Regions from separate parts of the Paenibacillus sp. NPDC058898 genome, predicted to be linked through region 2. Evidence: predicted binding sites of a transcription regulator. Region 2 holds the regulator's gene; each other region holds the start of a gene.
The links. The regulator Rex, encoded in region 2, represses fermentation and respiration genes when NADH is low (regulators of the CRP and FNR family bind a similar motif). The targets are predictions, from matches to a motif close to TTGTGAAATATTTCACAA.
Positions count from the first base shown of each region.

Region 1 (3,287 bases), on a different contig from region 2:
CTGAAGTCGCTTCCGCTTGCTTATAACAAGGACATGCAGGAAGATAAAGAGGGCATGTTCGATACGGTGGCTACGCTGGAAGGCGCATTGCAGCTGTTCGCGCCGATGATCGCCACGATGAAGGTCAACAAAGGCCGCATGCGCGAAGCGGTGAACACTGACTTCTCGAATGCAACGGACATTGCGGACTTCCTGGTCGGCAAAGGGCTTCCTTTCCGCCAGGCGCACGAAGTGATCGGCAAGACTGTATTGTACTGCATTCAGAACAATAAGTATCTGCTGGACCTGACGCTGGACGAGTTCAAGCAGTTCTCGGAGCTGTTCGACGACTCCATCTATGGCGTGCTTCAACCGGAGACGGTGGTCAATGCGCGTAACGTATATGGCGGTACGGCAACCGAACAAGTGAAGGCGGCTATTGATCGCAGCGTGCAGACCCTTCAGACCACGGAAGAATGGTTGGGTCTCCGCCAAGGGAATGTTGAGTAAAGGCATATTACGGTAGAAAAAATAGAGGTGGATCGGCAAACGATAAGTTTGCTGATCCACCCTTTTTTATGATATCAGAAATGAACCTCATAGAACCGAAAACGAACTGCTGGCATGTCATGGTGTGTCTATAGGTTTATCAGGCCTTCAGTGGAAGCCACTTTAGCACATCTTGAATGCGGGTATCCCAATATCCCCAGTCATGATCGCCCGGGCCTTCCTGATAGGTGAGATTGAGAGAGGTTTCTTCGCAGGCTTTGCGGAACACTTGATTGTCTTCATAGAGAAAGTCTTCGGTTCCGCAGCATTGATACAGCAGCGGCTTAGGCCCCTCCGATCGTTCGACTTGCTGAAGCAGCCACAACAGATCGTTGTCGGTATCGGAAATGTCTCGATCTCCGTAGACTAATCGATGTTCAAATAAGGCCTCATTCCTCCGGATATGACCCGCCATATCGAGCGCGCCCGACAAACTAGCAGCCGCGGAAAAGGTTTCCCGGCAGCGGAACGCCAGCTTGAATGCTCCGTATCCGCCCATGGACAAGCCGGCGACAAAGTTATCTTCCCTCGCGTGGGATAACGGGAAGAAGGAACGGGCAATGGCCGGCAGCTCCTGACTGATGAAGGTCCAGTATTTGCCGCCGTATTCCATGTCGGTATAGAAGCTGCGGTGAACTTGCGGCATCACGACGGCAATGCCCATCTCGGCCACATAGCGTTCGATGGAGGTTCTGCGCAGCCAGATGGAATCGTCGTCGGACAGGCCGTGCAGTAGGAAGAGCGTCGGATGCAGACCGCTTTTGGCATGATTGGTCATACCGATCTGCGAAGAGGTTTGCTGAGGGAGAATGACGGTCATGGACGTGCTGAGACCGAGTACCTCCGAGTAAAAGCGACATTGCATAAGAGCCATGATGATGTATCCCCTTTCACTTTAATAAATGAGAGATCAATGACGAGCCTATTTGAATCATATCACAATCAATCTCCCTTGCTCCAAGCAAATCCGAACCATCATTTGCAGGAAAAGACGAGGAAAGTGCCTGAGAACGCCTCGGTCTTGGGACCGAGGTGAAGTTCAGCCATCGGGCTGTTCTATGAATAGCGGGGGTGTGGTATCTTAGAGGGAGATTATGACTCCACCTGGTGGAGGACGGACATTTATTGTAGAAATAACTGTTGTGATGAAGAAGTTAAGATATAGATAGTGATTACTTTGTAAATCTGGAGGAGGATACTCATGATACCACATGACGACAAGCTGTCCGATTTGAAGATTACGGGAACCGGAAGTTCAAGCGGCGGCCAATACGATAAGGTGCGCATTGACGGTGCCGGGCAGGTGAATGGAGATCTGGATTGCCGAGAATTAATAGGCAATGGAACGATGAGTGTTAGTGGCGCCGTCGCTGCCCGTACGATTCGCGTGAACGGTTCGGGAACCATTAAGGGGGCTGTGGAGTCTGAGGAGATGCATGTAGCCGGCAGCCTGAGTTTGAAGGATGGATTGCGCAGCCGCTCCATCTTTATCGGGGGGCATTGCAGCATTCACGGAGATTCCGAATCGAAGAAGCTTGAGGTCACCGGAAACCTGAGAAGCCGTGGTGACGTGCGGAGTGAATCAGCCACGTTTCAAGGGGGGTTTAAGATCGATGGCCGCCTGCATGTTGGAACAGCGGATATCCGAGTATTGGGCCGCTGCCTTGCACAGGAAATCGTTGGAGACCGGATAACGGTCCGCAAAAAAGGGAAGCGGCTCTGGGAAATGCTGTCCTTGCCTTTACGGGGAACACGGCTGGAGGCTCGCATTATTGAGGGCGATGTCCTTGATCTCGAGTATGTTGAAGCCGATATCGTCCGCGGTAACCGGGTGATCCTAGGCAAAGGGTGCGAGATTCGGCAAGTGGAGTACAGAGATGAACTGTCACAGCATCCGGAAGCCGAGGTCAGAGCATCTCGGCGGTTTTAAGGGTAACAACGATGCCCTTCCGGATGGGACATCTGAATGCCGAGCTGATTGAAGGCGAGGATATCCGTCTGGTGAATACGAGAGCTGCTATAAAGTCGATACATTACATTGAAATAACGGCAAGGCAAACAGCCCGGATTCGCGGTTCTATCGCGAATCCGGGCTGTTCCATGTTGTCTTCAGGTTTACGGGGCACTGATACCGTCCTCAACCACTTCCTCTTTCGGGGTATCATTCGCTTCAGGCAGTTGGACATCGTTCGTCGGATTAATGGCAACGATGCTGTTCTGGGGGCGGTAGGTATCCTTGGATATTTTGACGTTCTCCACAACTTTGCCGTTTACTTTCTTGGCTCGGTAGGTTTCAACCACATAGCCTGGCTTCCCGTTCTGAACCACCTGCTTGAGTCCTGGCGGCAGCGAGTTATTGTGAATGACCTTCTCTGGTGATGGCAAGGTTTCAACGGTCGTGGACACAAGCTCATATTCCGTATTTTCCGGGAAGGTGCCAAACATCTTTAGTGTTAAATTACCGTGCGATACCTCCGATAAAATAAGCAGATGCTTGCCTGTATTGTTCCGGAAGCGAAAATTTATCGCCCCCTCGGCAAAAGTGGCATCCTGCCCCTTGGGCAGGTAGCTGACCGGAAGGGAATGATTGCGCCGTTCGGTGATTTCTAGCCCGATGAGCAGAGCGGCATGGTAGACCGTGCTAGATACCTGGCAGATCCCGCCGCCGATCCCGGGAACCAGCTTGCCGTTCACGATAACGGGAGCTTCTTCAAAGCCGTACTCCTTCTTCGCGGTATCAATAATATGAGCATAATTGA
Region 1 covers NZ_JBMOSM010000005.1:73,637-76,923, reverse strand. The annotation lists gene argH (argininosuccinate lyase) at 1-489, shown strand, start outside; gene ACOZB4_RS15260 (alpha/beta hydrolase) at 629-1,402, opposite strand; gene ACOZB4_RS15255 (polymer-forming cytoskeletal protein) at 1,730-2,458, shown strand; gene ACOZB4_RS15250 (VanW family protein) at 2,644-3,287, opposite strand, start outside.
Region 1: a site for Rex is predicted at 1,453-1,470, ahead of ACOZB4_RS15255 (polymer-forming cytoskeletal protein). Genes of this name have one in related genera too.

Region 2 (3,287 bases):
CTGTACCCATCCGAAGCGCTTCGGATGCAGGAATTGCGGTTGGATCCCCGCTTACCCCTTTATGGATCAATGCCGCCAGACGCATCTCTTCAAACATATCCAGATTATTATTGCTCGCAGGTCCATCGGTACCCAGCGACACCGTTACGCCAGCTTTCAGCAGTGCAGGCACGCGAGCGATGCCGCTGGCAAGCTTCAAATTGCTGCCTGGATTATGCGACACCATAACTTGATGCTTGGCCAGGATTTCGATTTCTTCATCGGTCAGATGGACGGCATGCGCAAGCAGCGTTGGCCGGGAGAACATGCCAAGCTTCTCCAAATGGGCAACAGGGCGAAGTCCGTAGTCTTTTACATTCTGAGCTACTTCCGTTTCCGTTTCGGACATATGCGTATGCAAAGGCAGATTCAAATCATGGGATGCCTGAACGAATTTTTCGATGAAATCCGGCGGGCACGTATAAGGTGCATGCGGTGAAATCATCGTCGTAATTCTCCCGTCAGCCTTGCCATGCCAGTCTTTCGCGAATACCACCGCCTCATCCAGCTTCTGCTGCTGCACCTCAGGCGGACACAATCCGATGACGCCGCGCATTAGGACGCCGCGCATTCCTGAGTCCTGCACAACCTTGGCAACCTGATCCATATGATCATACATATCCACAAATGTCGTGGTTCCGCCTTTGATCATCTCCAGCACGGAGAGTGCGGTTCCCCAGTATACATCGTCGGCCGTGAATTTGGCTTCCATAGGCCACATTTTTTCCTGAAGCCATACCTGCAGTGCCAGATCGTCGCCATAACCGCGGAGCAGGGACATCGCCGCATGTCCGTGCGTGTTCACTAACCCCGGTAGGAAAAACAGATGAGTTCCGTCGATAACTTCTGTTCCCTCTTGGATGGTTGGCTCTTCTTCACCCAGATAGGTTATGCGGTCATTCTCCACAACCATATATCCGCGTAGCACGGTTCTTCCTTCCTCTAATACCGCAAACGTTCCGTTCTTAACCATCCACTTCGTTATCGTCATGTCCTGCATCCTCCTTGCCGTTATCCAAATAATAGGCCAAACTCTGCAAATCTGTAGTAAAATCAGCCGTATGAATCCTGATATGGGATGGGGCTTTCAGGATGGTTGGCGCAAAATTCAGGATAGCCTCGATGCCTGCGGCGATAAGCTGATTGGCTACATTCTGCGCTTCAAAATCCGGAACGGTGATTATCCCGATACGAATGCCGTACTCATGAACCGTCTTCTCCAGTTCCTCCATCGGCTGTACAACCAAATTGTTAATTTTCATACCAACTTTGGGAGAATACGAATCGAAAACCGCCACAATCTTCATATTGTCCTTCAGAAATGCATTGTAATTCGATAATGCATGTCCAAGATTACCGGCCCCAATCAATGCGACATTGATCTTCTGGTCCAGCTTTAGAATCTGGCGAATTTTCTCGATCAGATAAGATACGTCATATCCGATCCCTTTCCGTCCAAAATCACCGAAATACGCTAGGTCCTTACGAATTTGAGCAGGATTGAGGTCCAGTTTTTGTCCCAGTTCCTGGGAGGAAACCGTGGAGACCTCCCTTTTCTGAAGCTCATTCAAATAGCGCAAGTATACAGGTAATCTGCGGACCACGGCTTCCGAAATTTTTTCCGATTTCATTCATGCTCCCCCTAATAATAGGTTAATAACTACATTTTTTTGTGACAGATCATTTCGTTCATTGTTTCACTTTTATTCAGCTTGGTTCTCTATGCCTGCCTCTTCCTGCAGCCATTCCGAAATTCGGGGAACGATCCCCTCTGTCGGCATGTGCTCCATCTTCGGCCCCGGCAAAGAATATAAGAAATATTTCCCGTAATAGGATTCAATGACCCGGGTATCGTAGACAATGACAATCCCCTTATCTTGCGCGGTCCGCACCAGTCGGCCAAATCCCTGTTTGAAGCGAATGACCGCTTGCGGAACCGAAAGTTTCATGAACGGGTTCTTCTTCTGCTGCTGCAGCAATTCGCTCTTGGCTTCGACCAAGGGATGATTCGGCGGCTGGAACGGCAGCCGGACGATCGCAAGGCAAGTGAGCGCCTCCCCGGGTATGTCTACCCCTTCCCAGAAGGAGCTCGTACCCAGCAGGACCGAAGCGCTGCTATCCTGGAATCTCCGGATTAACTTGGTACGGCTGGTTCCGTCCATCCCTTGTCCCAGTACCGTAATATCGCTGGATGCCAGCGCCTCCTTCAACGGCTCGTGAACCTGACGCAGCATGCGGTACGAAGTGAACAGCACAAGCATGCGGCCATGCGTAGCGATTGCCGTATCGGCCAATGATTGCACAAGTGTATTCACAAAGAGTGCATCCCCGACCGAGCCCTTCACGCTCGGAAAATCGCGCGGCACGACAAGGAGGGCCTGCTCCCTGTAATTAAACGGGGACGGCAGCAGAACCGTGTTCAGGTTGCCGCTATCTGCCGCTTCCTGAAGACCCAAGTTCTCGATCATGAACTGAAACGATTTATCCACCGACAAGGTCGCCGATGTCAGGATCACGCTTTGTTTCTTGTCAAAAAACAATTCCTTCAAGTGAGTGCTAACATCGACAGGCACTGCATAAAGCTGCAGCGATTTGCCGCGGAAATTCCCGTTAGCCTCCATCCAGTATACCGTGCCTTCATCATTCAGAGCCATGAAGGACCTCAGGTCATCGCGGTGTGCGGCCAGGTCCTTAAACAGACCCGATAGGTCTGTTAACAAACTGTCCGCGCTGTAGTCGTCCAGATCTTCCTTCATCTCGGCGATCAGCTTGTCACCCTTGCGAACGACATCGCCCAGCGTCACATGAATTTGATGCTCCAACTCGGCCAGCGAACCCCAATCCTTCGGCTTCTTCAGAGGCGATAAGCGAAGCGAGAATTGACCGGCATCCCCCGGAGTCGCGTCTCCGCGTTCCGGAAGCAGTCCGAACAATTGATCGCTGAGCCGGTCCCAATTCTCTTTTGCGGTGATCAGATCCGGATAAATCCGGTCTATGATGGAGGACCACTCGACAGCCTTCTCATGCGATGATGCTTGCAGCAGCTGGCGAAGAGCCGGAAGCTGACCGCTGCGGCTGTCTTTGTACATACGAGTCAGCGTATGGACCACCGAAAAATATTTCATCTGCAAGCCAAGGTGCTTGCCAGCGACGTCCTCCAGATGATGCGCTTCATCAATGACGAGACGCTCATAACTCGGAAGCAGCTGATGATTCGCTTTTACGTCAGTGAACAGCTTCGAATGGTT
Region 2 covers NZ_JBMOSM010000016.1:55,926-59,212, forward strand. The annotation lists gene ACOZB4_RS29165 (amidohydrolase) at 1-1,030, opposite strand, end outside; gene ACOZB4_RS29170 (redox-sensing transcriptional repressor Rex) at 1,005-1,670, opposite strand; gene dinG (ATP-dependent DNA helicase DinG) at 1,743-3,287, opposite strand, start outside.

Region 3 (3,287 bases), on a different contig from region 2:
AAGAACCAAACGATCATTCGTACCTTGATGGCATAACGACGTATTTTCTCACCTCCATCCAGGTCAATATGTATGCTCAATAAGTGAACATAAATAACTAATGGTTGGTGTAATAAATGATTGTGTTGGTGAATAAGAGGGGATTTCTGACGTAGGTGGTAAAATATAAGCGGATCACATTTTAGGGTAATTATGGAATTAAAAGCAATTTAAAGACATTTTATAACAGGCTTTTGTACACTGCAATAGTTAATGAGAACCAGAAGAGTGTGAAACATCCACATCTTCTCCCAGGATTAACTGAAGAAGACATTCAGGATGACGTTACGGGGTGTCGGGGTTTCGCTTTCGATGCAGGGATTCGACTCCCCTCGGCTCCATATATAAAACCCGCCCATAGAGCGGGTTTTCGCATTTTTTATGGTTAAAATGTAGTCCGAAACTGTGCGAAGTAAAATAGCCGTAAAGCCGACCGTATATCAAGATGCTGTTTCACCTCCGGAAACGCCAACCGGAATCGGTTAAATGAACGGACTCATTGAAAATTTGGTCAACTCGCATTATTACATCCAGCCACCCATACCTTTATAACGGTGCGCAAGTGCTTTATGGTAATATTCTTGCTCGGCATATTTATAAAAGAACGGCGGATTGCCCGCGCAAGCCATCTTCATTCGCTCAAAATGTTCAGCTTTCACAAAATGATAACCAGCCATTTGTTCAGGATCGTAAGACCTATTTTGTAAATAAACCGCTTCGGACAAAATAACACACTCCTTTTTAGATTTGGTGTTCGATCTAGGCAATAATAATATATGTCGATAGCCCGAAAATCTCCTGTGATATTAGCCTAATCTGGGTGAAAATACTCGAGGAGATTGAAGAATTTACGCCCCTATCATCCGAACTTTATGAGGGGAAAGGATATCCCATCTACGGCTTTCTTATTTTGCACAACACTTCTCTGGAACACCACATAGGTATTTGTCATATGTTATATAGATGTGTTTTTCAAATTATGACAAAGGAGTATGCAACTCATGAATAGATTTATGTACTATGGCTATCCGCGACCATATGCCCCATTCCCAGCTCCGCAATATTATCGGAATGAAAATGTACAGCGCAAGGAAACTTCAGTATTACCAAAAAATGTTATGTATACGACAACTGTGGAACCCAAATTCACTGAGCATTTGATCCAGCACATAGGGCTAATGATTGCCATCACGACAACTGTCGGCAAATTGGTAGGTACTCTGGATGATGTTTTCATTGATCACGTAGCTCTTGTAGTCCATGGAAAAAAGCATCACATTCGATTAAGTGAAATCGTTTATTTTGAAAAAGCAGAAGAGAAATAAACAATGGACGAGAGCCGATCTACGAGGCTTTGGACGAAATCTTCATCAAGGAAGGGCTAGGAATTGTTCATGGTTAAGATCAATACGAAAAAAGACACCGTTTCGGTGCTCTTTTTGTTTTCGTAAAAGTCTTACAAATATCCAAATCAACCCGGTGATGTCTTAATCGTTTGTTGTTGCCGATCTATTCGGGACAGATAAGGAACCAGGTCATGTATATTGCCTGGCGTAATATGGACATCCGTAATCATATTGTATTTTTATCTGGTTTCCCATCTTTTTAGAAAGCGACTCGTCACTTTTCGAAGAAACGGATCACCTCTCTTTGTTCAATGAATTTTCATTCCCTATGTGCTTTTAATCACAAGTCATGGAGCATGAGGATGCTAGTTTAGAGATGTAAACAGAATAGAAATTCATCTTTATATATTGAAACAAAACAGAGGTGATGAACATGAGTGAATTCATTAATAACCGTGAGGAAGGAATTTCTGCTCATCGAACGGCCCGTATAAATATGCTCAAGGATATCATTAAAGAGCTGCACTATGGAAAAAGCGTGGAGGAAGTAAAGGCCAAATTTAATCAAGCCGTAGGGGAAATTTCCGTTGATGAGATTTCGGAGCTGGAGCAAGTGCTGATGCAGGAGGAAGGAATACCCGTAACCGAGGTACAGCGACTGTGCAGTGTGCATGCTGCCGTATTCAAAGGTTCCATCCAAGACATTCACAGAGCTCATCAACCGGAAGAGCAGCCTGGACATCCAGTGCATACCTTTAAAATGGAGAACCGAGAAATTGATCGACTGGCAAATTTCAGAATCGCCCTGCATCTGGATCAATTTCTTAAGGATCAAGGAGAGGCAAACCGCCTCAAATTGCTAGAGGATTTCAGTCTCCTCTATGATGTAGATAAACACTACAGCCGCAAAGAAAATATGCTGTTTCCTTTTCTCGAGAAATATGGGATCTATGGACCCACCAAGGTGATGTGGGCAGTAGATGACGGTATCCGATTGGGAATAAAAGAAGTGAAATCCAAACTCACTCACTTTGATGGCAATGCCGAGACTGTAGTGGATCTGGCAAAACGAGTCTTAACCGAAGTAACAGAAATGATCTATAAAGAGGAACATATCTTATTACCAATGGCTCTGGAAAAGTTGACGGAAGACGAATGGCTTCAAATTGCTGCCCAAAGCGAAGAAGTCGGTTATTGCTTAATTGCGCCCGATCAAGAATGGATTCCCGAAAGAGCAGCTGAACCTGGCGCAGATCAGGGATTGGGGTCTTCTCCGCTGCAAGAGGGATATATCCGAATGAGTACAGGCATTTTATCGGTCAGACAGATGGAATCTATCTTAAACCATTTACCAGTCGACCTAACCTTTATCGATGAAAATGATATCGTTCGATATTTTTCACAGGGAAAAGAACGAATCTTCGTTCGTACCAAAGCGGTAATCGGCAGAAGTGTTCAGAACTGCCATCCTCCGCAAAGCGTTCCTGTCGTCAATCAGCTGCTTGCTGATTTCAAGGCAGGTGTCAAAGATGCAGAAGATTTCTGGATCCCGGTTAAAGATAAATTTGTTTACATTCGCTATTTTGCCGTAAGGGATGAAGAAGGGAACTATTTAGGTACGCTTGAATTCACTCAAAACATTAAGCCGATTCAGGAACTCACAGGTCAAAAACGGATACTCTCTCCGTAAGGAGAGAAGCCGGTTACAAGTCGAAACAGCCAGTGGCCGAAAACAATCGGACACTGGCTGTTTAACTTGTGTTACTATGACCGCCCAATGGGAAATATTTTTAGCGCTATATGACTTGCTTTTCTTCCAAATAGGCATAGTTTTCCTCGCTTTCATATCTGGCACCTGGGAATTGGTTCCAAGGACCTAACGATTTTTTTAGTATTCTGTTA
Region 3 covers NZ_JBMOSM010000026.1:20,665-23,951, reverse strand. The annotation lists gene ACOZB4_RS32885 (hypothetical protein) at 564-764, opposite strand; gene ACOZB4_RS32880 (DUF2642 domain-containing protein) at 1,041-1,364, shown strand; gene ACOZB4_RS32875 (DUF438 domain-containing protein) at 1,819-3,075, shown strand.
Region 3: a site for Rex is predicted at 1,714-1,731, ahead of ACOZB4_RS32875 (DUF438 domain-containing protein). Genes of this name have one in related genera too.